DNA from 3 places in the Streptomyces sp. NPDC001858 genome. Region 1 is predicted to be linked to each of the others. Evidence: riboswitches for the same ligand, from Rfam matches in the RefSeq annotation. Region 1 holds a riboswitch; each other region holds the start of a gene.
The links. Region 1 has a riboswitch for S-adenosylmethionine ahead of ACWCPF_RS41115 (putative leader peptide). Riboswitches for the same ligand answer to the same signal wherever they lie in the genome.

Region 1 (7,772 bases):
CGCCCAGCCGTTCGCGCAGCTTGGCCAGCGCGCGGCTCGACCGACTGCGTACGGCGATGGAGCTCACGTTCATCGCATCGGCCGTCTCCTCCACGCTGCGGTCCTCCCAGTAGCGCAGCACCACCACCGCCCGGTCCTTGGGCGGCAGCTCCCGCAGGGCCTGGAGGAGCGCGAGCCGCAGCGCCGGATCGTCCCCGTCGTGGAGGGCCGCGACGTCGGGCAGTTCCGCCAGGGGGCGTTCGGAGGCGGAGTAGCGCCGACGCTGGGTGAGGAACGTACGGACGAGAACGGTCTGCGCGTAGGCCGCAGGGTTGTCGACCCGGGACATGCGGCCCCACACGGCGTACATCCGGCTGAGCGTCTCCTGCACCAGGTCCTCCGCCAGGTGCGTGTCCCCGCTGGTGAGCAGGCACGCCGAGCGGTGCAGCTGCCCGGCACGCCCCACGGCGAACTCCATGAACTCATCCGTCCGGGACCACGTCCGGGACTTTCTCATTCCCACCCCTCGGCGCCTTTCCGTCGGCTTACATCTCACCGACGCGGTGGACCACGGGAAATGTTGCAGACGGATTCACCGGCAGTGCGCGAGAGCGCGGCGCGGATCGGGGTGCTCTCCGCACGACGGGCCGGCCGCGACGGCCACGGCGTGCGTCAACCGGTGAGGTCCAGGTCGGTGTAGAACTGGTGGTGGTCCGAGTACGGGGTCGGGTGCACATGGTGCTCCAGCGGGGTGACGCCCCGCAGGAAGACGTAGTCGAACTTGCTGCGCCAGTCGGTGGTCGGCTCGCAGGTTCCGACGGTCGGGGGACGGCACTCGGGGGCCGTGTCCGCGGCCACGGCCCACATCTCGGTGAGCTCGGAAGCGTCCGGCACGGCGTTGAAGTCGCCGAGGACGATCGCGCGGTCGTGCCGGGCGACGGCTGCCGCGAGCACGTCGGCCTGGCCCGCTCGGACCTCCTCCTGTCGCCGTTCGGCGAAGTGCGTGTTGAAGACCCGCACGGACCGGCCGTCCACCTTGGTGGTGACCGCCATGTACCCGCGGTCCTCGGATCCGCCGTCGGGGTATTCGACCGTGACCGGGTTCGTCATCGGCGCCGCCGACAGGAGCGCCTGGCCGTAGCCCCCCGGACTCCACGGCGCTCCCCCGCAGCGGCCCCAGTTGCGCAGCACCGACCCGTACTCGACGTGGTAGTCGAGCCCGTAACGGTCCTTCAGATAGCCCCGGATCCGCTCGACGTCCCCCACGCACGCTTCTTGCAGGCCGATCACCTGGGGCGCGTACGCGGCGATCTCCCCGGCGCGGTCGGCGTTGCTCAGTTCGCAGGGGTTGCAGATGTTCCACGTCATGACGCGGTTCGGCACGACATCCCGGGCGGCGTCGACGGGCAGCGACCCGTCGCCGGGCGCGTCGTTCGGCGCGCGGGAGCCGACGAGCACCACACAGGCCACGATCACGGCGCCCACGAGCAGCCGCATGTCCCTTCCGAGCACCATCGCCTCCTCAGAGCGGATGCACGGGGCATCCGACGTCTCTCCGACGAGGTTATGGGACGGAGTTGTGAAGACCGCATCAGCTTCAGGCGTCGCGCGCGACGCCGCGGTCGGGTGCGCTCATGTCACCCGTGCCGGGCGTGCCCTCGGCCAGCCCGTAGCGCAGGTACACCGTTCCCTTCGGACCGGCGGCCGGCGGTTCGAGGAGGGTGACGTTCGTGGGCACCGCGCCGCCGTCGAACACCTTCTTGCCGACGCCGAGCACGATCGGGTGCACCCACAGGTCGAGCCGGTCGAAAAGCTTCTCGCGCAGCAGGCTCTGCACCAGGTTCAGGCTCCCGACGACCTTCACATGCTCGTGCCGGTCGCGGATCTCGCGCACCGCGCCGGGCAGATCCGGGCCGAGCTGCGTGGATCCGGCCCACGAGAGGTCGGGCCTGCCGCGGGAGGCCACGTACTTGGGGACGCTGTTGAAGAGCGTCGCGATCTCGCCGTCCTCGCCGCCCTTCTGGTGCGGCCAGTAGGCGGCGAAGATGTCGTACGTCCGCCGGCCGAGCAGCAGGGCGTCCGTGCCCTCGTAGGCGGCGCCGATCTGCGCCCCGGCGACCTCGTCCAGCAGGGGCGCCTGCCAGCCGCCGAACGGGAACCCCTCCGGGTCCTCGTCCGGGCCGCCGGGCGCCTGCGCGACGAGGTCGAGGGTGGTGAACATCTCGATGTGGATGAGGCCCATGGCGTGCTCCCGATGCTTTGGTCGTCCCGGTCGGAAGGTAGACCGGTGGACGTCGGCAGACTCATCGGCGCGCCGCACCCGCGTTTCCGTTCCCGAGGGAACCCGGGCCGACGATATGGCGATATTGACGGGTCGCGGAAGTGATCCGTAGGATCGTGGGTGGCATTGAGTGTCAGCGTCAAGCCCTGGCTTGCTGACCGGCAACCCTCCTGCGCGGTGGGGTGCTCCAGGTGAAAGCCCGGCGGGGTCGACGACCCTGCAAGCGCGTGGCCCCGGCAGCGGGGCTTGGGAGGGGAGGGACCGGCATGCGGATCGACTGCAACCTGAGTGCCTCTCTCGCCGCCGCGGCGGCGTTCTCCGGACTCTCGCGCCGACGCCACATCGATCTCCAGCGCTTCGCCGGCTGTCTGTGTAGCACCTCCCGCTAGCACCTCCGCGTAGCTCGTCTCCGCACGCCCGCGTGCTGCGGCTGACCGCACGTCACCTCTGCGTCCGACGCCCGCCGTCGGCGTCTCCGGCGATCCCCCCGGCCTCCCTCTCTTCCCTTCCCCCTTTCTTTTTCCCCTCGCAGTCGACTTCCCCTGCGTCGCCGTGCCCGGAATGTGCTGAACGGGCATGTGCGCGACGGCTTCGGAATAGGAGAACCATTCCGTGATAGCGCGTACGGATTCCCGGCCCACCCGGTGGGCGGCCCTGGCGGCACTCGTGACGAGCGGCGTGCTGCTGAGCGCCTGCTCGGCGGGCGGCGACGGCAGTTCGAGCAGCGGCGGCGGTGAGGCCCGCTCCGGCGGCACACTGACCTTCGCCGTCGGTTCCGACGCCGGCTGCGTCGATCCCCAGCAGGTGGGCAGCAACGACACGATCTACTCGCTGCGCCAGATCGTGGACTCGCTGACCGACCAGGACCCCGAGACCGGCAAGATCGTGCCCTGGCTCGCGAAGAGCTGGGACATCAGCGCCGACGCCACGACCTTCACCTTCCATCTGAGATCGGGCGTCACCTTCAGCGACGGGTCGGCGCTGACCGCCCAGGTGGTCAAGGACAACTTCGACGCGGTGCCGAAGCTCGGCGCCCTGGGCACGCTGGCGCAGGGGTATCTGAGCGGCGTGAAGAGCACGACCGTCGTCGATCCGCTCACGGTCCGGGTCGCGTTCGAGCAGCCCAACGCACAGTTCCTCCAGGCGACCGCGACGCATTCGCTGGGCATCGAGTCGTCGGCGAGCGTGAAGAAGAGCCCGCAGGACAAGTGCAGCCAGGGCGTGGTCGGTTCCGGGTCGTTCGTGCTGAAGGACTATGTGCAGAACCAGTCGATCACCCTGGCCAGGCGCGCCGGGTACGCCTGGGGTTCCGCGCTGTGGACCAAGAAGGGCGAGGCGTACCTGGACAAGCTGGTGTTCAAGGTGGTGCCGGAGGCGGGTGTGCGCACCGGAAGCCTCCAGTCCGGGCAGGTGGACGCGATCAGCGGCGTCGGCAGGTCCAACGAGTCGGCGCTGAAGAGCGGCGGCCAGGTGGACCTTCAGCAACGGGCCAATCCCGGGGTGGTGTTCAACCTGGGGCTGAACAACTCCCGGCCGGCGCTGAAGGACGTCAGGGTGCGGCAGGCGATCTCGTACGCCGTCGACCGGCAGCAGATCGTGGACACCGTGTTCCCGACCGGCACCGAGCCGGCGACCAGCATCCTGGCGCACACCACCCCCGACCACTCCGACCTCGGCGCGGAGCTGACCCTGGACGCGGCGAAGGCCAAGTCCCTGCTGGACGCGGCCGGTTGGAAGACCGGCGGTGACGGCATCCGGGCGAAGGACGGCAAGAAGCTCAGCCTGACCGTCTCGTGGTTCCCCATCGCGGCCACCAACCAGCCCTCGCTGGAACTGATCCAGCAGCAGCTCAAGGCCGTCGGCATCGGCGTGGTGCTCAAGCAGCTGCCGGTCACCCAGTTCGCGCCGACGCTGCAGTCCGGTGACTTCGACGTGGTGTGGGGCAATGTGACGCGCGCCGACCCGGACATACTGCGCAGCTCGTTCTCCACCCGCCTGGCCAACTTCTACCAGCTGCCCGCCGGCGCCCTGGACACCGCGCTGAGCGACCAGGCGGCGACGGCCGACACCGCCAAGCGCAAGCAACTGGTCGCACAAGCACAGGAGTTGATCGTGCGCAACGCGTACGTCGTCCCCGTGGTGGAGCTGCAGACCCAGCTCGGGGTGTCGAAGAAGGTGCACCGGCTCGACTTCGACGCCTCCAGCCGGATCCAGCTGCACGACACCTGGATCGGCTGACGGCCGCCATGCGTCTCTATGTCGTCAAACGCGTCGCGCAGGCGATCGGCGTGCTGTGGGCGGCCTACACGGTGGCCTTCCTCGTGCTGGACTTCCTGCCCGGTGACCCGGTGTCGGCGATGGCCGGCGCCGGGGCGGACACCGGGCAGGTCGACCCGGCCCAACTGGCCGCGCTGCGGCATCAGTACGGCTTCGACAAGCCGGTGCTCGCGCAGTACGCCGACTACCTCAGCCGGGCGCTGCGCGGGGACTTCGGCGATTCGATCTCCACCGGGCGGCCGGTGACCTCGACCCTGGCCGAGGCGCTGCCGGGGACCCTTCAGCTGACCGGGGCGGCGCTGCTGCTCGCGGTGCTGGGCGGCGGCGGTCTCGCGGTGCTGGCGACCTACACCGGCCGGCGGTGGCTGCGGCAGCTGCTGCTGTCGTTGCCCCCGCTGGGCGTGTCGGTGCCCACGTTCTGGGTCGGGCTGCTGCTCGTGGAGGTGTTCTCGTTCCGGTTGCGGCTGTTCCCGGCGTTCGGCAACGACGGGTGGCGCGGTCTGGTGCTGCCCGCGGTGACGCTGGCGATCCCGACCGGCGCGCTGGTCGCGCAGGTGCTGTCCAAGAGCCTGTTCACGGCGCTGGACCAGGCCTATGTGGAGACCGCCCGGGCCAAGGGCGCCGGGCGGCTGCGGATCCATCTGCGGCATGCGCTGCGCAACGCCTCGCTGCCCGTGCTGACCGTCGTCGGACTGCTGGCCGGTCAGCTGATCGCGGGTTCGGTCGTCGTCGAGACGGTGTTCTCCCGCGACGGCCTCGGCCGGGTGACGGCCGCCGCCGTCACCGTCCAGGACATCCCGCTGGTCCAGGGGGTCGTGGTGTTCGGCGCGGTGATCTTCGTGGGCGCCAATCTGATCGTCGACCTCGTCTATCCGCTGCTGGACCCACGGATCGTGGTGGCCCCGAGCAGGAACAGGAAGGTGAGTCCGGCATGAGCCAGACCCTCACCGACGGCGTCTTCGCCGATGACGTCTCCCCCGACGCCGCGTTCGGCACGGCGGGACGCCCGCCGGCGCCGGACGGCGACGCCCGGGTACCCGGGCGCGGCGCCGGAGGACCGCGGCGGTTGCTGCGCTTCCTGGTGCGCCGGCCCGGTCTGGTGCTCTCGGTTCTGCTGCTGGTCCTCGTGGTGCTGGCCGCGTTCTGGCCGGGGCTGTTCACCTCGCGGGACCCGCTGCAGGGGGTGCCGGCGGAGAACTTCCGCGGCCCGAGCGGCGCGCACTGGTTCGGCACCGACGAGCTGGGGCGTGATGTGTTCTCCCGGGTGGTGCACGGGGCGCAGTTGTCGCTGAAGGCGACCCTGATCGCGGTGTCGGTCGCCTTCGTGGCCGGCGGGCTGGTCGGCCTGGTCGCCGGGTTCGTGGGCGGCTGGGTGGAGGACGTGCTGATGCGGTTCGTCGACGTGCTCCTGTCGATCCCGGCGCTGTTCCTGTCCCTGGCCCTGGTCACCGCCCTGGGCTACGGGACGGTGAAGGTGGCGGTCGCGGTGGGCATCGCCAGCGTCGCCCAGTTCGCGCGGGTCACCCGGGCGGAGGTGCTGCGGGTGCGGCAGGCGGTCTTCGTGGAGGCGTCGCGCTCGTGCGGGGCGCGCTGGTACTCGGTGCTGGGCCGGCATGTGCTGCCCAACGCGGCGGGTCCGGTGGTCGTGCTCGCCACGCTCGACTTCGGCGCCGCGATCCTCGCCGTGTCGGCGCTGAGCTTCCTCGGCTACGGGGCTCCGCCGCCGGCCCCGGAGTGGGGCACGTTGATCTCCGAGGGCCGTAACTACCTCGCCAACGCCTGGTGGCTGACGGCGCTGCCCGGACTGGCGATCGCCGCCACGGGGCTGGCCACCAACCGCCTCGCGCGCGCCCTCGACGGCGAATGGTCGGGGCGGCGATGACCGCCGAGGGGACGAAGACCCCCCGGACGGGGGAACCGGAGACGGAAGAGGCCATGACTCAGGACGACGCGCCGCTGCTGGAGGTACGGGGCCTGTCGGTGTCGTACCGCACCCGCGGCGGCATCGTGCGGGCGGTGCGCGGGGTGGACCTCGACGTACGGCCGGGCGAGGTGACCGCGGTGGTCGGCGAGTCCGGGTCCGGCAAGAGCACGACCGCCCACGCGATCATCCGGCTGCTGGCGGCGAACGGCGGCATCGACGCGGGCACGGTCCGCTTCGGCCGGCACGACCTCGCCGCACTGTCCGAACGGGAGTTGCGCACGGTGCGCGGCGCGCAGATCGGCCTGGTGCCCCAGGATCCGACGGTCTCGCTCAACCCGGTGAAGCGCATCGGCGAGCAGGTCGCCGAGGTACTGCGCATCCATGGGCTCGCGACGCGCCGCTCCGCGCCGGCGGCCGCCGTGGAGATCCTGGACCGGGCCGGGCTGCCCGACGCGGCGACCCGGGCCCGGCAGTACCCGCACGAGCTGTCCGGCGGGATGCGGCAACGGGTCCTGATCGCCGTCGCCATCGCGGCCGGGCCGAAGCTGATCATCGCCGACGAGCCGACCAGCGCCCTGGACGTCACCGTGCAGCGGGTCATCCTCGACCATCTCCAGCAGCTCACCGAGGAGTCCGGGACCGCGGTGCTGCTGGTGACGCACGACCTCGGGGTCGCCGCCGACCGGGCGCGGCGGATCGTGGTCATGTCCGAGGGCCGGGTCGTCGAGGCCGGTCCGACCCGCGACGTCCTCGACCGCCCCCGGCACGAGTACACCCGGCGGCTGCTGGCCGCCGCCCCCAGCCTGACCGCGACCCGCCCCCGCGCGGCCACCGTCCGCAGGCCCGAACCCGCCCCCGCCCCCGCCCCCGAGCCGGTGCCGGTGCCGGTGCCGCTGGTCGAGGTCCGCGGCCTGGTCAAGGAGTTCCGGCTGCCCGCCGCCGCGCGCGGCTCGGCCCGCACGCTGCGCGCCGTGGACGACGTCGGCTTCACCCTGCACCGCGGCCGGACGCTGGCCCTCGTCGGAGAGTCGGGCTCCGGGAAGTCCACCACCGCCCGCATGGTCCTGCGGCTGACCGACGCGACCTCCGGACGGATCCTGTTCGACGGCGCCGACGTCACCGCCGCGCGCGGAGCGGAGGCGAGAGCGCTGCGCCGACGGGCCCAGCTCGTCTACCAGAACCCGTACGCCTCCCTCGACCCGAGGTTCTCCATCGGCGAGGTCGTCACCGAACCGCTGCGCGCGTTCAAGGTCGGCGACCGCGCCTCCCGGCTCGACCGGGCCCGGGAACTGCTCGACCGCGTGGCGCTGC
Region 2 (7,772 bases), on a different contig from region 1:
GGTTTCCTCGGCGGCGCCGTTGGACACCCGGCCGATGGTCACCGTGCCGGCGGAGCTGCCGGTCGTGGTGGCCGCCTCGCTGTCACCACCGCAGGCGGCGAGCCCGGTGGCGAGGGTGGCGACCGCGGTCGCCGCGGTGATGCCGCGAATCAGGCTGCGTCGGGTGAAGTGGGCAGACATGGCCGTCCTTTGTGGCTCAGAGGGTGGTTCGGAAGGTGGTTCGGAGGGTCGTTCGGAGGGTGGTGCGGCGTGGGGGGAAGTCGTGGGGTGCTCGCGAGCGGGGGGGTCAGAGCACCTTGCTGAGGAAGTCCCGCGTCCGCTCGTGCTGCGGTCGGTCGAGTACCTCGCCGGGCGGGCCCTGCTCGACGATCTTGCCTTCGTCGATGAAGACGACCCGGTCGGCGACCTCGCGGGCGAAGCCGACCTCGTGGGTGACGATGACGAGCGTGGTGCCGCTGGTCGCCAGGTCCTTGATGACGGCGAGGACCTCGCCGACCAGCTCGGGGTCGAGGGCGGAGGTGGGCTCGTCGAAGAGGATGACGCCGGGGCGCAGCGCGAGGGCGCGGGCGATGGCGACGCGCTGCTGCTGGCCGCCGGACAGCTGCCGGGGGTAGGCGCCGGCCTTGTCGGCGAGGCCCACCCGGTCCAGGAGTTCGCGGGCCAGTTCCAGGGCGACGGGCTTGGCGAGCCTGCCGGTGGCGACCGGTGCGGCGGCGACGTTGTCCAGCACGGTCAGGTGCGGGAAGAGGTTGAAGTTCTGGAAGACGAAGCCGATGCGGCTGCGCTGGGCCAGGATGGCGCGTTCGCTCAGCTCGCGCAGCCGGTCGCCGTGCCGGCGGACGCCGATCAGCTCGCCGTTGACGCTGACGTAGCCGATCTCGGGCTTCTCCAGGTGGTTGACGACCCGCAGCAGGGTGGACTTGCCGGAGCCGGACGGGCCGAGGATCACGGTGACCTCGCCGGGCCGCACGGTCAGGCTCACCCCGTCCAGGACCCGGTGGGCGCCGTACCACTTGTGCACGTCGTGCACCTCGACGGCGGCGGGGACGACCGCGGCGGTGCCGGCGCTCTTCTGCACGGTCTCGGTGGTCATACGGCGGCCTCCCGGCGGATGCGGGCCCGCAGGTCGGTGAGACCGGTCCGCAGTTTCTGAAGCGGCGTCGGCGGCAGGGAACGCGTGGCGCCCCGGGCGTAGTACCGCTCGACGTAGAACTGGACGACGGAGACGAGGCTGGTCAGGATCAGGTACCAGACGGTGACGACCAGCAGCAGCGGCACGATGTCGCCGGGGTAGGTGGCCCCCATGGTCTGCGCGGTGCCGAACAGGTCGAGCAGCGACACGTAGAAGACCAGCGAGGTGGACTTGACCAGGCCGATCAGCTGGTTGACGTAGTTCGGCGTGATCGACCGCAGGGCCTGCGGGAAGACGATCTTCCAGAACTGGTAGCGCTTGGGCAGGCCGAGCGCGGCGGCCGCCTCGTGCTGGCCCTGGTCGACGGAGAGGATGCCTCCGCGGACCACTTCGGCCGCGTAGGCGGCCTCGTTGAGGCTGAGGCCGACGACGGCGATCACCATGTCGGTGGCCAGCCGGGACTCGTCGAAGCGGAAGAACGCCGGACCGAAGGGAACCCCCACGCTCAGGGTCTGGTACAGGGCGCTGAAGTTGTACAGGAAGAGCAGCACCACGATCAGCGGGATGGAGCGCAGCGCCCAGACGTAGGTCCAGCTGACCGCGCGCAGCACCGGGCTCCTGGAGAGCCGGGCGAGGGCGAGCAGGATGCCGCCGAGGAGGCCCAGCACCGCGCTGTACGCGGCCACTTCCAGGGTGATCAGCAGTCCGTCCAGGATGACCGGCCGCAGGAACCAGTAGCCGAACCGGTCCCACTGGTAGAAGGGGTTGGAGATCAGCCCGTGCGTGAACTGCGCCACCAGGACCAGGACCACGGCGGTGGCGATCCAGCGTCCGGGCTTGCGCAGCGGCTGGACGCGCTGGGCGGTGAGCTTCGCCGGCGGGACGTCGACGGCGGGCGCGGCCTCGGCGAGGGTCACGGCGCCTGGGGGTTCACTCATGAGGGGCTCCGGCGGGAGTCGGACACCCCGGGTCACGGCGGACGTGCGTGGCCGGACGCGCTTCGGCTCGGCGGCGGGGACCGCTGCGGGGGCGCGAACAGGGCATGGCGCACGGATGCGTACAGGAGACCGGGGTGGGGCGGACAACGGCACACCGCTCGGGCGGTGTTCGTCAGGAACGCGGAGGCGGGGCGGCGGGGCTGGGGTGCGAGGGGTTCGTTCAGCCCCGACAGCGGGCGCGGCCCGGTGCGGTACACAGTGCGCTGTTCACACGCAGGAGGTCGACGGCGCGGTTGGCGACGAGGATGTCGAGGTACGGCCGTACGCAGCCCCGGGGGCGGCGGGGCGCCGTCCGAAGAGCTGCGTACATGTCCGTCACCGTCACTGTTCCGGCCCCCGAGGGGCCCTCGCGCTTACCGATACGTCATTACCGAAACGTCGGTCCGGTCGTCACCTGGGGCACCCCACCGCGGAGCGAGGGTTGCCGGTCAGCTAGCCAGGGCTTGTCGCTGACGCTCATGACCGTTCTGGGCCGTAAGTAAGACAGTTGCCCGAACGAATGTCAACGGCGGTCCAGTGGATGGACCGGGTCAGGGCCGTTCGACCTGCGGTCGGACCGCCGAACCGTCCGCCGCGTGGGTCTCCCAGTCCAGGATCTGGACGGCGGCGCCGGCGGCCTCCAGGCCCTGGCAACGGGCGTGGTGGCGGCGGGCGATGGCGTCCAGGTCGAGGTGGGCACTGAAGGCCGGGTGGGCGGCCAGCCGGCGGGCGTAGGCCCACAGGGCGGGATGGTCCGCGATGCGGTGCACGGCCGCCGCGTCCAGGTGGTAGCGGTGCACGGTGTCGAGTTGGACCAGGGCGACCCACAACTCGACGTCGGCCGCGGTGATCTGATCGCTGATCAGATAGGCGTGCACCCCGAGGCCGCGCTCCAGCACGCCGAGCGTGTCGAGCAGCGTGGCGAGGGCGGCGGTGCGCTCGGCCTCCTCGGCGTCGGCGGCTCCGGCGCGCTGGGCCGCCGCTTCGATGCCCTGCGCGCACATCCGCTCGACGGCCTCGATCTGCGACTCGGCGCCGCACGGGTACAGCGTGGCCCGCCCGCCGCCGAACCTGCGGGCGAGGTCGCGGGCGATGTCGGGGCCGTGGCTGCTGACGATGCGCCCGGACCAGTCGTCGCTGAGCACCGGCGCGAGGGCCGGTCCGCGGTAGTTGTGCGCGCTGGCGTCGTACAGCGGGCGCAGCGCGCTGTGGCCGCCGTCGGGACTGTCCGGGACGGCGGGCAGGAAGGTGACCGGGCAGGCCCTCTCCAGGCCGAGGAGGCTGTGGGTGACGGCGATGCGCAGACAGTCGGGGTCGGCCGCGGCCAGGTGGAGGCGGTAGCGGCGCGGCACCGCGTAGTGGCCGCTGCGCGCGTCGCGGCCGATCCGCCCCCGGAAGACGGGTGCGGGCCGGGCGGACGGGTGGACGGCGGCCAGTGGTGTGACGGACATGACTCTCCCCGGGGGCGAGGCGCGCAGCGAGGTGCGCGCGGCGGCGGATGCGACGTCGAACAGGGAGGTGTGGACCTCGTCCGCGCGCGCCGGGTGCGGCCGTGTCCCGAGGGGGGACACCGCCGGTGCGGTTCGGCGCGGGGAGGGGTCCGGCTCAGCCCTGGGAGCTGATCGCGCTGCAGACGCGCTGCAGGTCGATGTGACGGCGGGAGGTGAGAAGGGGCGAGGACCATGCCGTGCGGCTCGCTCGGCCGCTGATCGGCTTCCGTCGCCCCATTGGCTCTACCTTCCCTACCTGTTCACTAGGATTCCCGGTTCGAGTGTCGATCCGCCCCGACCGCCCGTCAAGGGGGCGTCCACCAGGTGAGTACCCGCAGCCTCGGGGGCTCAGCCGGAGGCGGGCAGCAACGTCCGGGTACGGCGTCCCGGCTGCTGGGCGCGCCCAGCGACGGCTGCGAGGCCGACGCGGACACCGCGGGCCGTCCCTTTCCGCCGTTGGACGGTGCCCGCTCACCGTAGAGATTCCGGGATATTCCTCACAGACCCATCGCGCGCAGGGCCGCACGGGCGGCCTCCCGCGTCGGTCCCGGATCTGCTCCCTGCGCGGCCCCCTCGGCGAGTTCCTCGAACAGCCGGACGTCCTTGGCGAGCAGCTTGCCCGCGTGGGCGGAGATGCGGTCGAGGATGCCGCCGGCGTCGACGACCCGCTGCAGCGCGAAGCTCGCGGAACTGCCCTGCGGGAGGAACCGGCCGAGGCCGTCGCGGTCCAGGCCCAGTCGGCCGCCGATCTCCAGCACGTCGGCGGCCAGCCCCAACTGGGCGGTGAACAGCAGGTTGTTGAGGAGTTTGGCGAGCTGTCCGGAGCCGGTGGGGCCGAGGTGGACGACCGGGTCGCCGTAGGTCTCGAACACCGGTCGGCAGGTGTGGAGGACCTCGGCGTCCCCGCCGACCAGGACCAGCAGGGCGCCCCGGTCGGCGGCCGGGCCGCCGCCGCTGACGGGGGCGTCCAGCACCTGGACGCCCTGGGCGCGGGCCCGTTCGGCGAGGCGACGGCAGGTGTCGGGGTGCACGGTGGAGTGCACGGCGACGATCCCGCCCGGGCGGAGCCCGGACAGCACCTGCGCGCCCACCTGCTCGACGTCGGCGTCGTCGACCACGCACAGACACACCAGGTCGCTGGCGGCGGCCAGTTCGGCGACCGAGCCGGCGGTCCTGGCGAGGGTGTCGGCGAAGGGTTCGAGGGTGGCGGGCCGTCTGGCCCACAGGGTGGTCTCGAAGCCCGCGCCGACGATCCGCCGGGCCATCGGCGCGCCCTGGCCGCCCAGTCCGATGAACCCGACGCGCAACGCCTCGCTCATGAGGCTCGTTCCTCTCTCTCGGGACGCCAGAACACGGCCAGCAGACCGGCCGTCGCCGCGACGCCCACCCCGAGCACCACTCCGGCGCCCGCCCAGCCGGTCACGCCGATGTCGGCGGCCTCGTCCAGCGCGTACTCGCCCGGCCCCCACGCCCCGAGCGCCAGCGCGAGGACGCCCAGGACGAGGACGTACTCGTAGCCCTCCTTGAACACGAAGAAGCCGTTGGGGCGGTGGGCGAGCAGGCCCGCCACCAGCATCACGGACAGCACCGCCGCACAGGCCAGGGAGGTGAACAGGCCGGCCACCAGCAGGACGCCCGCGCCGAGTTCGGTGAGGACGCTCAGCCAGGCCTGCAGTCGCGGCCGGGTCAGCCCGAGGCCGCCGAACCAGCCGGCGGTGCCGGTGATGCCGCCGCCGCCCTTCCAGTGGTTCCAGCCGTGCGCCAGCATCACCACACCGAGTACGACGCGTATGAGCAGCAGTGCGGTGTCCGAAGCCTCGTTCATCCCCATGTCCTCTTCTCCGTCGGCAGCGCCTGGACACCCGGCGCACATTCCTCGACGAAGGCCGGGACGTGCAGGTGACAGGCGAGAGCTGTACGGCCGACGCTGGTGTTGTGGCCCGCGCCCGCCTGCTCGTGGCCTACCACCCGTGGGGCTGCCGTGAACATGGCAGCGCGGTCCGCCTGTCCGTCGAGCCCGCCGCCGGGATGGACGACGGGGAGTTGTTCGACGCATAGCGGGAGCAACGGGCGTGAGCAGGGCATCGGCCTCCGTCGATGCCCTGCTCGCTTAGGCTGCTGGCGTCGGCCGACGCAGCTGTCGGCCAGGGGGACGGGGGAAGCAAACCGATGGGCAACGCGACCGAGGCGTTCCAGCCACTGCAGGCGGACGATCCGCTCCAGGTGGCCGGTTACCGTCTGGCGGCCCGGCTGGGCGCGGGAGGCATGGGCCGGGTCTATCTGTCGCACACTCAGGGCGGCCGGCCGGTGGCGATCAAGGTGGTGCGGCCGGAGCTGGCCGACGACCCGGACTTCGTGCGGCGGTTCCGCCGGGAGGTGGAAGCGGCCCGGCGGGTCCGCGGCGCGTACACCGCCGAGCTGATCGACGCCGACGCCGACGGCGTGCCTCCCTGGCTGGCCACGCTCTACGTGCCCGGGCCCTCCCTGGCGGAGGCCGTCCACCGGCACGGCCCGCTGGCGACGCCCGCCGTGCTCTGGCTGATGGCGGGGGTGGCCGAGGCGTTGCAGGCCATCCACGGTGCGGGGATCGTGCACCGGGACCTGAAGCCGTCGAACGTGCTGCTGGCCGCCGACGGGCCGCGGGTGATCGACTTCGGCATCTCGCTGGCCTCCGACCTCACCTCGCACACCGCCACGGGAGCCGCCGTCGGCACACCGCAGTACATGGCGCCCGAGCAGGCGACCGCCGGTGCGGTCACGGCGGCGACCGATGTCTTCGCGCTGGGGCAGACCGCGGCGTTCGCGGCGCTGGGCAAGCCGCTGTACGGAGAGGGCTCCGCGGTCGGCGTGCTGTACCGGATCGTGCACGACGCGCCCGACCTGTCCGTGCTGCCCGCACAGCTGCGGCCGCTGATCGCCCGGTGCCTGGCCGCCGAGCCGCAGGAGCGGGCCACCCCGGCGGAGATCGTCGAGTGGTGCCGGCGGGAGCTGGGCCAGGACTCCGCCGAGGGCCCGGGACCGGCCGTCTGGCAGGAGGTCAGAGGGCCGCAGATGACGGTTCCGGCCCCGGTACCCGACCCCGCGCCGGCGCGCACGCTGCCGTTGCTCACGCCCACGCGGCCGACGCCGACGCCGCCGGACCGGCCGCGCTCGCGCCGAAGACGGGCGGCACTGATCACGGCGGCAGTCGCGTCGGCCCTGCTGCTGGCCGGGGTGACGTGGACGGTCATGCGTGCGGGAGCCGGGTCGGACGACCGCGCCTCGGGCGGGTCGTCGTCGACGACGGGGGCTCGGGCGGGAACGGGGGCGGAGGCGGGGACCGAGACCGACAGCCGGGCCTCGACGTCGGCGCAGCCGTCGTCGGCCGCGCCCAGGACGCCGCAGCCCGAGGCGCACCCCCAGCGGTGGCTGGACGAGAAGAACTCGCTGGACATCGCCGATACGGACGAGCGCGAGGACCGCAAGGGGGACCTCCGGTTCGTCTGCGAGACGGTCGGCTGCGCGCTGGAGACCGGCACCAACGTGATCGGCATGGTGTACAGCGAGAGGCCGGGGGCCACCCTCGACACCTGCCGTCTCGTCCTCACCGGCGCCAAGACACGCAGCCTGCCGCTGGCCGCGGCGGCGGCCGGCAGCGAGATCTGTGTCAAGGACCCCGCCGGAAACATCGCGCTGTTCGTGGTCCAGGTGAAGTCGACCGCACTGTGGGACACCCCCGGGATCAGCTTCCTGTCCGCGGACATGACGCTCTGGCGGGCGACCTAGAAGTACCGTTCTGCTCATGAGTGCCGTCCCCGCAGAACCGGTCGAGACACCCGAGCCCGGCTGGCGGCAGCGCGCCGTCGAGCGATCCACGCGCACCGCGAAGCTCCGTGCCGAGCAACGCGTGCAGCGCTTCCTGGAGGCGGCCCAGGAACTGATCGCGGACAAGGGCACCACCGACTTCACGGTGCAGGAGATCGTGGAGCGCTCCCGGCAGTCGCTGCGCAGCTTCTACCAGCACTTCGACGGCAAGCACGAGCTGCTGCTCGCGCTCTTCGAGGACGCCCTGTCCCGATCGGCCGTCGAGATCCGTGCGAAGGCGGCGGCCGGTCGCGACCCGCTGGACAAGCTCAGGATCGCGGTCGAACTGCTCTTCCACTCCTCCGAGCCCAAGTCCGGCGCCCAGTCCCC
Region 3 (7,772 bases), on a different contig from region 1:
CGCGGACGTCGTCGTCGGTTCGCTCACCTTCGTCAAGCCCGAGGGCTTGGAGGAGCACGACGAGGACTTCCAGAACGAGATCGCCAAGGCGGCCGTGATGATCGTCCGGCTGCAGCCGGACAACATCAAGGACAAGCAGGAACTCGACTGGTCCTACCAGGGCATCGTGGCGTACTCGAAGATCTGCACCCACGTCGGTTGCCCGATCTCGCTGTACGAGCAGCAGACGCACCACGTGCTGTGCCCCTGCCACCAGTCCACCTTCGACCTCTCCGACGGTGCCCGAGTGATCTTCGGTCCCGCCGGTCACGCCCTGCCGCAGCTGCGGATCGGCGTGAACGACGAGGGCTACCTCGAGGCGCTCGGCGACTTCGATGAGCCCGTCGGTCCTGCATTTTGGGAGCGCGGATGAGCACCACTGAGCAGACAGAGTCCCGCGAACGCGGGAAGGCACCGGCCGGCGAGCGCATGGCCGACTGGGCCGACGGCCGCCTGGGGGTCTACTCCCTGGCCAAGAAGAACATGCGCAAGATCTTCCCCGACCACTGGTCGTTCATGTTGGGCGAGGTCTGCCTCTACAGCTTCATCGTCATCATCCTGACGGGTGTCTATCTGACGCTGTTCTTCCACCCGTCGATGACCGAGGTGGAGTACCACGGCAGCTACGTCCCGCTGCAGGGACAGCTGATGTCCGAGGCGTTCAACTCGACCATGCACATCTCCTTCGATGTGCGCGGTGGTCTGCTGATCCGGCAGATCCACCACTGGGCGGCGCTGATCTTCCTCGCCGGCATGTTCGTGCACATGATGCGCGTGTTCTTCACGGGCGCGTTCCGCAAGCCGCGTGAGATCAGCTGGCTGTTCGGCTTCCTGCTGTTCGTCCTGGGCATGTTCACCGGTTTCACCGGTTACTCGCTCCCGGACGACCTGCTCTCCGGCACCGGTGTCCGCTTCACCCAGGGCGCGATCCTGTCCATGCCGATCGTCGGCACGTACATCTCGTTCTTCCTGTTCGGCGGCGAGTTCCCGGGCCACGACATCGTGCCGCGGTTCTACTCGATCCACATCCTGCTGCTGCCGGGCATCATGCTCGGCCTCCTGGTGGGCCACCTGATCCTGGTCTGGGTCCAGAAGCACACGCAGTTCGCGGGCGCCGGAAAGAACAACAAGAACGTCGTCGGAATGCCGTTCCTGCCGGTGTACATCGCCAAGGCCGGAGGCTTCTTCTTCCTGGTCTTCGGTGTGATCGCGCTCCTGGCGGCGGTCGCGCAGATCAACCCGATCTGGGCCATGGGCCCCTACCGTCCGGACCAGGTGTCGACCGGCGCCCAGCCCGACTGGTACATGGGCTTCGCCGAGGGTCTGATCCGCTTCATGCCGGGCTGGGAGGTCAACTTCTGGGGTCACACGCTCGTCCTGGGCGTGTTCATCCCGCTGGTGCTCTTCGGCGTGGTCCTCGCGGCACTCGCGCTCTACCCGTTCATCGAGTCCTGGGTCACCGGCGACAAGCGCGAGCACCACATCCTGGACCGCCCGCGCAACGCGCCGACCCGCACCGCGCTGGGCGTCGCCTGGGTCACGATGTACATGATCACGCTGGTCGGCGGTGGCAACGACCTGTGGGCCACCCACTTCCACCTGTCGATCAACGCGATCACCTGGTTCGTCCGGATCTTCTTCTTCGTCGGACCGGTCATCGCGTACATCGCCACCAAGCGGATCTGCCTCGGCCTGCAGCGCCGGGACCGCGAGAAGGTGCTGCACGGTCGCGAGACCGGCACCATCAAGCGCCTGCCGCACGGTGAGTTCGTCGAGATCCACGAGCCGCTCAGCCAGGAGCAGCTGCACACCCTCACCGCGCACGAGCAGTACGAGCCCGCCGCGATCGGCCCCGCGGTCGACGAGAACGGCGTCGAGCGCAAGGTGTCGGGCGCCGAGAAGCTGCGCGCCAAGATCAGCGGCGCGTACTTCGGCGAGGACCAGCAGATCCCGAAGCCCACCGTCGAGGAGTACAAGGAGATCACGAGCGGCCACGGCCACCACTGATCGCTGCGCTCGCCACGCGCGCTGGAAGGGCCCCGTCCGAAGACCGGACGGGGCCCTTTCCCGTGCCCTGAGCTGGATAGGGTGGGGGCACACTTTCTACGACATCTGGAGCGGCCCCATGAGCGCTGTGACCCCCGCTGGAGGCGACACCGCGGCGGGCCGTTCCTGGCCCGAGGTGCTGAACGCCCTGCTGTACGGCCACGACCAGAGCTCCGACGCGACGGCCTGGGCGATGGACCAGATCATGCGCGGCGAGGCGACGGACGCCCAGATCGCCGGGTTCGTGGTCGCGCTGCGGGCCAAGGGCGAGACGGTCGAGGAGATCACCGGCGTGGTGCGGGCGATGTACGAGCACGCCAACACCATCGAGGTGTCCGGCCGCACCGTCGACATCGTCGGCACGGGCGGCGACGGCGCCAAGACGGTCAACATCTCCACGATGTCGGCGCTGGTCGTGGCGGGCACGGGCGCGAAGGTCGTCAAGCACGGCAACCGGGCCGCCTCCTCGGCGTCCGGCTCCTCGGACGTGCTGGGCCAGCTGGGCGTCAACCTCGACCTGACCCCGCAGCGGGTGGCCGAGGTCGCGGAGGAGGCGGGGATCACCTTCTGCTTCGCGGTGAAGTTCCATCCGGCGCTGCGCCATGTGGCCGCCGCGCGCGGTCAGTTGGGCATTCGGACGGTCTTCAACGCCCTCGGCCCGCTGACCAACCCGGCCCGGGTGAAGGCACAGGCGGTCGGTGTCGCGGACCCGCGCATCGCACCGATGATCGCCGGAGTCCTCGCCGAGCGCGGCAACTCCTCCCTGGTCTTCCGGGGCGACGACGGCCTCGACGAGCTGACGACGACGTCCACCTCGCATGTGTGGGTCGTGCGCGACGGCAAGGTCGCCGAGGAGAGCTTCGACCCGCGTGACGTCGGCATCGAGCTGGTGCCGGTGGAGGCGCTGCGGGGCGGTGACCCGGCGTTCAACGCGGAGGTCGCGCGCCGGCTCCTGGACGGGGAGACGGGCCCGGTGCGGGACGCCGTGCTGCTGAACTCGGCGGCGGCCCTCGTGGCGCTGGACCCCGGGTCCGGGACGCTGGCGGAGCAGCTGCGGGCCGGGATGGCGAAGGCGGCGGAGTCGATCGACTCCGGGGCGGCCAAGCGCTCGCTGGAGCGCTGGGTGGCGGCCAGCAACGTGTAGCGCGGTCATCGGGCGTCACCGAGCGTCGTCCCGCGATCCGGACATGGGTTGCGGGGCGACGATCACCTCACGTACGTTCTTGTGTCAGGTCATGAGTGACAGTCATGAGGCCCCGGCCGACTGTCCGGCAACCCTCCGTCCGTGGCGGGGTGCCCCGGGTGAAGACCAGGTCGCGCACAACAAGGTGCACGGCAAGCGCGGATCCCTCACACGCTTCTGAGAGCGTGCGGCCAGGGATCCTGGTCATCGAGGGAGCCTTCTGTGAGCAAGCGAATGCGATAGGGCGCAGAGCCCCGCTTCCGCGTACCCCTTTTCACTTTTCCCTTGCCTCACACGGGAGTTCCGTCATGTCCGTTTCCGTCTCCACCGCTGCCTCCGCCCGGACCGTTTGTGCGCCTCTGCCCGTTCTGGGCCGGGATGTCACCGTCCCGCTCGTCACGGGCGGCGAGGTCGCCTACGCGGCGCTCGACTACGCGGCCAGCGCCCCCGCCCTCCAGCGCGTCTGGGACGACGTGGCGGCCTACGCCCCCTACTACGGCAGCGTCCACCGCGGGGCCGGCTACCTCTCCCAGCTCTCCACCGACCTGTTCGAGAACGCCCGCCGGACCGTCACCGAGTTCCTGGACTGCCGCCCCGACGACCAGCTGATCTTCACCCGCTCCACCACGGACTCCCTCAACCTGCTCGCCGCGGCCCTCCCCGCCGACTGTCAGGTCTTCGTCTTCGAGACCGAGCACCACGCCTCGCTGCTGCCCTGGAAGGACGCCGAGGTCACCTACCTGGATGCCCCGCGCACCCCGCGCCAGGCCGTCGAGACCCTGGAGCGCGCCCTCGCCGGCCGTGACCCCTACGGGCCGGCCCTGGTCTGCGTGACCGGCGCCTCGAACGTCACCGGCGAGCTGTGGCCGGTGCGCGAGCTGGCGGCCGCCGCCCACGCCCACGGCGCCCGCATCGTCCTGGACGCCGCCCAGCTCGCCCCCCACCACCCGGTGTCGGTGCGGGACCTCGACGTCGACTGGGTCGCCTTCTCCGGCCACAAGCTGTACGCGCCCTTCGGCTCCGGCGTCCTGGCCGGCCGCGCCGACTGGCTGGTCGCGGCCGACCCGTACCTCGCGGGCGGCGGCGCCAGCCGCAAGGTCACCCGGCGCGAGGACGGGGGAGTGGACGTGGAGTGGCACGAGAGCGCCGCCCGCCACGAGGCCGGCTCCCCGAACGTGATCGGCGCCTACTCCATCGCGGCGGCCTGCAAGGCGCTGACCGAGGCCGGCTTCGAGACGCTGGTGGCCCGCGAGCAGGCCCTGATCGAGCGGGTGCGGGCCGGCCTGGCCGAGGTGCCGCAGGTCAAGGTGCTGTCCCTGTTCGGCGACGACGCCCCGCGGGTCGGCGTGATCTCCTTCGTCGTCGAGGGCTGGAACAGCTCCCACTTCGCCGCCGCCCTCTCGGCCGAGTACGGCATCGGCGTCCGGGACGGCCTGTTCTGCGCCCACCCGCTGGTCCGCACCCTCCTGGGCGGCGACCTGCACAGCCAGGGCGAGTGCGGCGCCCCCGAGGCGGCCCCCGGCGAGAAGTCCCTCAACGCCATCCGGGTGAGCTTCGGCGCGGGCACCCCCGACGAGCACGTGGAGCGCTTCGTGACCGCCGTACGGGAACTGGTGACCGACGGCGCGCGCTGGCAGTACCGGACCCAGGACGGCCGCTGCGTTCCCGCGGTCTGAGCGCGCCGGGCGAAGTCGGCGGCGCCCTGAAGGGGCGCGGGGAACTGCGCGACCGGCCACGACGGCGCCGCGGCGGAACGACGGCACGACGCGACACTGCCGGCGGGAGCGCTCAGCCCGGTGCCGGGGGCCTACTCCAGGCCGATGGCGAACGCCGCTTCGAGGTCGTGCTGGGAGTAGGTGCGGAACGCGACGTGCGTGTCGGTGCCCTCGACCCCCGGGATCTTGCTGATGCTCCCGGGGATGACCTCCGCCAGGTCCTCGTGCTGCTTCACCCGGACCATGGCGATCAGGTCGTAGGTCCCGGTGACGGAGAAGACCTCGCTCACGGAGTCCAGCGAGGCGATCCGCTCGGCGATCTCGGGGATCCGGTCCACGCTGGTCTTGATGAGGACGATCGCGGTGATCACGGCTGGTTCTCTCCCTCGGGGGCCGTTGCTGGGGCGGGCCTCACTCTAAGCGCTCCGCTGGACGTGCCGCGATCCGCTGCGGCGCCATCGTGGCCGGTCGCGCAGTTCCCCGCGCCCCTTCAGTGCGCTGCCGATCCGCGGGCGACTGCGCCCGACCTGCTCGGTCGCCCGCCCGTCCCCCGCCGCCGCCTTGCCCGGGCCGTCCTTCGGGCCCTCGCGGTGCCTGAAACGGGCCCACGCGTAGACGAGGCCCAGGCCGAAGCCCACCACATGGGCCAGGTAGGCCACCCCGGGCCCCTGGGCGGCCCGGCCCGCCGCCACCCACTGCAGGGCGGCCCAGAAGGGCAGCACGACCCAGGCGGGGAAGCGCAGCGGCAGGAAGAACAGGAACGGCAGGAGGCTGGTCACCCGTGCTCGGGGGAACAGGTACAGAAACGCGCCGAGGATCGCCGAGATCGCCCCGGAGGCGCCGACCAGGGACTGCGGCGACCCGGCGTTGGCGGCGGCGTAGCCCAGCAGGGCCAGGTAGCCGCAGCCCAGGTAGAAGAGCGTGAACTCGACGCGGCCCATCCGCTCCTCGGCCATCGCCCCGAAGACGTAGAGGAAGAGCATGTTGCCCAGCAGGTGCACCCAGCTGCCGTGCACGAAGAGCGCCGTGGCCGGGGTCAGGACGGCCCGTGGAGAGCCCGCGAAGAACTCGGCGGGCACCACGCCCCACCGTCGGAAGTACGCCCGCTGCGCGGCCAGCAGCTCGTCGCCGACGCCGTAGCCCGGATTGAAGCCCGAGGCCGGGCCGATGACGAAGATCAGGCAGCACACGGCGATGAGTGCGTAGGTCACCGGCGCCGAGGGGGTGCGGACCGCCCTGCCGGCCGTCCCGCTCCAGTTGCTGATCATGAATACAGAGCATGACGGAACAGGACGCACCATCCCAGACCGCCTCGCCGCCGGGTGGGCGCGGTGATCGGATGGGCGGCGAGTACGCGCCAGGCCGTAGGGTTACGAGCCATACACGCGGGGGAGCCTCCGGCCCGACCCCGACACGGGAAGTACGAGACCAGAAGGAAGCGGAAAGCCACGATGACGGTTCCCCTGCCGACCGCCACGACGCGGTGGCGCTGCACGCTCTGCGGCAACCTCACGCGGTTCGACGTGACGCGCTCGTCGAAGGTCGTCGAGTACGTGCACCTCGACCTCGCCGGTGAGCCGAACGTCGAGGAGCGCGAGGTGGTCAGTGAGACCATCGAGACGGTGCGGTGCCGCTGGTGCAACGCCGTGGACCAGGTGGAACTCGTGGATCGGCCGGGCGCCGGCTCCTGACAGGAGCGGGCCCCGCACAGTATTGGGGTGTGACGGATGGTGGAGAGCGCAGGCGGGGGGCCGGGCGACGGCGCCGCCGAGATGCTCGACCGTCCGCTGCCGGACGGCGTGCGGCGCAGGGTCGTCACGATCGTGTCCGACGGCTTCGGCGGACTGACCGTCGGCGAACTGCCCGCCCAGTTGCGCCAGTACGCGCGGTTCGCGCCGAACCGGCGGGCCAAGTTCGCCGGCAACGCGATGGCCGCCGCGCTGGAGACCGATCCGCTCTTCCGGCAGCGCATCGCCGAGAAGTTCAGAGAGGCCCAGCCGGAACTCTCCGGCGCCCTCGACTCCGGCTCGCCGACCCCGGCCGCGGACCCGCTGGATGTGGCGGCCGCGGCCTACGTACTGCGGCCCACCGGCTGGGTGAAGCTGGTCACCGCGGCCGGTGAGGAGGCCCAGCGGGCGGACGCCGAGCGCGCCGACGAGGAGAGCCGGGCCGAGCTGGAGCGGCTGCGCGAGGAGCTCGACCGGGCGCGTGAGCAGACCCGCGCGGACACCGAGCGGCTGCGCGTCGAACTGGACGTGGCGAAGAAGGAAGCCGATTCGCTCCACCGCAAGCTGCGTTCGGCCCTCAGCGACATCAAGCGGGGCGAGGCCGCGCTGCGCAAGGTGCAGAGCGAGATCGAGGCCGTCCGGACCGAGGGCCATGCCCAGGTGTCCGCCGCGGAGAGCGAGTCGCGGCGGCTGAAGGCGCGGCTGGGGGAGACGGAGGCCGCCCTGGAGGCCGCCCGGCGCGCGGCGCGCGAGGGGCGCAGCGTCGAGGACATGCGGGTGCGGCTGCTGCTCGACACCGTGCTGGACGCGGCCCAAGGGCTGCGGCGGGAACTGGCGTTGCCGCCGGTGTCGGTGCGCCCCGCGGAGACCGTCGACGCCGTCGAGCCCGGCCGGATGACCCCGAAGGACATCGCCGCGCGTGCCCTGTCCGAGCACGATCCGGCCATTTTGGACCAGCTCCTCGCGCTGCCGCAGGCGCATCTCGTGGTGGACGGCTACAACGTCACCAAGACCGGGTATCCGCAGATGCCCTTGGAGAAGCAGCGGCTGCGGCTGCTGGGG

Region 2: linked by a shared signal. The riboswitch ahead of ACWCPF_RS31525 (amino acid ABC transporter permease) and the one ahead of ACWCPF_RS41115 (putative leader peptide) in region 1 are both predicted to bind S-adenosylmethionine.
Region 3: linked by a shared signal. The riboswitch ahead of ACWCPF_RS16815 (aminotransferase class V-fold PLP-dependent enzyme) and the one ahead of ACWCPF_RS41115 (putative leader peptide) in region 1 are both predicted to bind S-adenosylmethionine.

The regions. Positions count from the first base shown of each region.
Region 1 is NZ_JBSFEV010000053.1:18,009-25,780, reverse strand. It holds gene ACWCPF_RS41130 (SigE family RNA polymerase sigma factor) at 1-496, opposite strand, end outside; gene ACWCPF_RS41125 (endonuclease/exonuclease/phosphatase family protein) at 652-1,494, opposite strand; gene ACWCPF_RS41120 (dihydrofolate reductase family protein) at 1,577-2,221, opposite strand; SAM riboswitch class IV at 2,383-2,492, shown strand; gene ACWCPF_RS41115 (putative leader peptide) at 2,527-2,649, shown strand; gene ACWCPF_RS41110 (ABC transporter substrate-binding protein) at 2,873-4,498, shown strand; gene ACWCPF_RS41105 (ABC transporter permease) at 4,507-5,472, shown strand; gene ACWCPF_RS41100 (ABC transporter permease) at 5,469-6,419, shown strand; gene ACWCPF_RS41095 (dipeptide ABC transporter ATP-binding protein) at 6,473-7,772, shown strand, end outside.
Region 2 is NZ_JBSFEV010000028.1:87,266-95,037, reverse strand. It holds gene ACWCPF_RS31535 (ABC transporter substrate-binding protein) at 1-180, opposite strand, end outside; gene ACWCPF_RS31530 (amino acid ABC transporter ATP-binding protein) at 287-1,093, opposite strand; gene ACWCPF_RS31525 (amino acid ABC transporter permease) at 1,090-2,070, opposite strand; SAM riboswitch class IV at 2,475-2,594, opposite strand; gene ACWCPF_RS31520 (glutathione S-transferase C-terminal domain-containing protein) at 2,661-3,560, opposite strand; gene ACWCPF_RS31515 (NAD(P)-dependent oxidoreductase) at 4,097-4,918, opposite strand; gene ACWCPF_RS31510 (DoxX family protein) at 4,915-5,424, opposite strand; gene ACWCPF_RS31505 (hypothetical protein) at 5,535-5,657, shown strand; gene ACWCPF_RS31500 (serine/threonine-protein kinase) at 5,769-7,364, shown strand; gene ACWCPF_RS31495 (TetR family transcriptional regulator) at 7,381-7,772, shown strand, end outside.
Region 3 is NZ_JBSFEV010000010.1:47,631-55,402, reverse strand. It holds gene qcrA (cytochrome bc1 complex Rieske iron-sulfur subunit) at 1-412, shown strand, start outside; gene qcrB (cytochrome bc1 complex cytochrome b subunit) at 409-2,046, shown strand; gene trpD (anthranilate phosphoribosyltransferase) at 2,165-3,229, shown strand; SAM riboswitch class IV at 3,317-3,433, shown strand; gene ACWCPF_RS16815 (aminotransferase class V-fold PLP-dependent enzyme) at 3,577-4,944, shown strand; gene ACWCPF_RS16810 (Lrp/AsnC family transcriptional regulator) at 5,076-5,354, opposite strand; partial or broken gene ACWCPF_RS16805 (rhomboid family intramembrane serine protease) at 5,523-6,251, opposite strand; gene ACWCPF_RS16800 (hypothetical protein) at 6,435-6,674, shown strand; gene ACWCPF_RS16795 (NYN domain-containing protein) at 6,711-7,772, shown strand, end outside.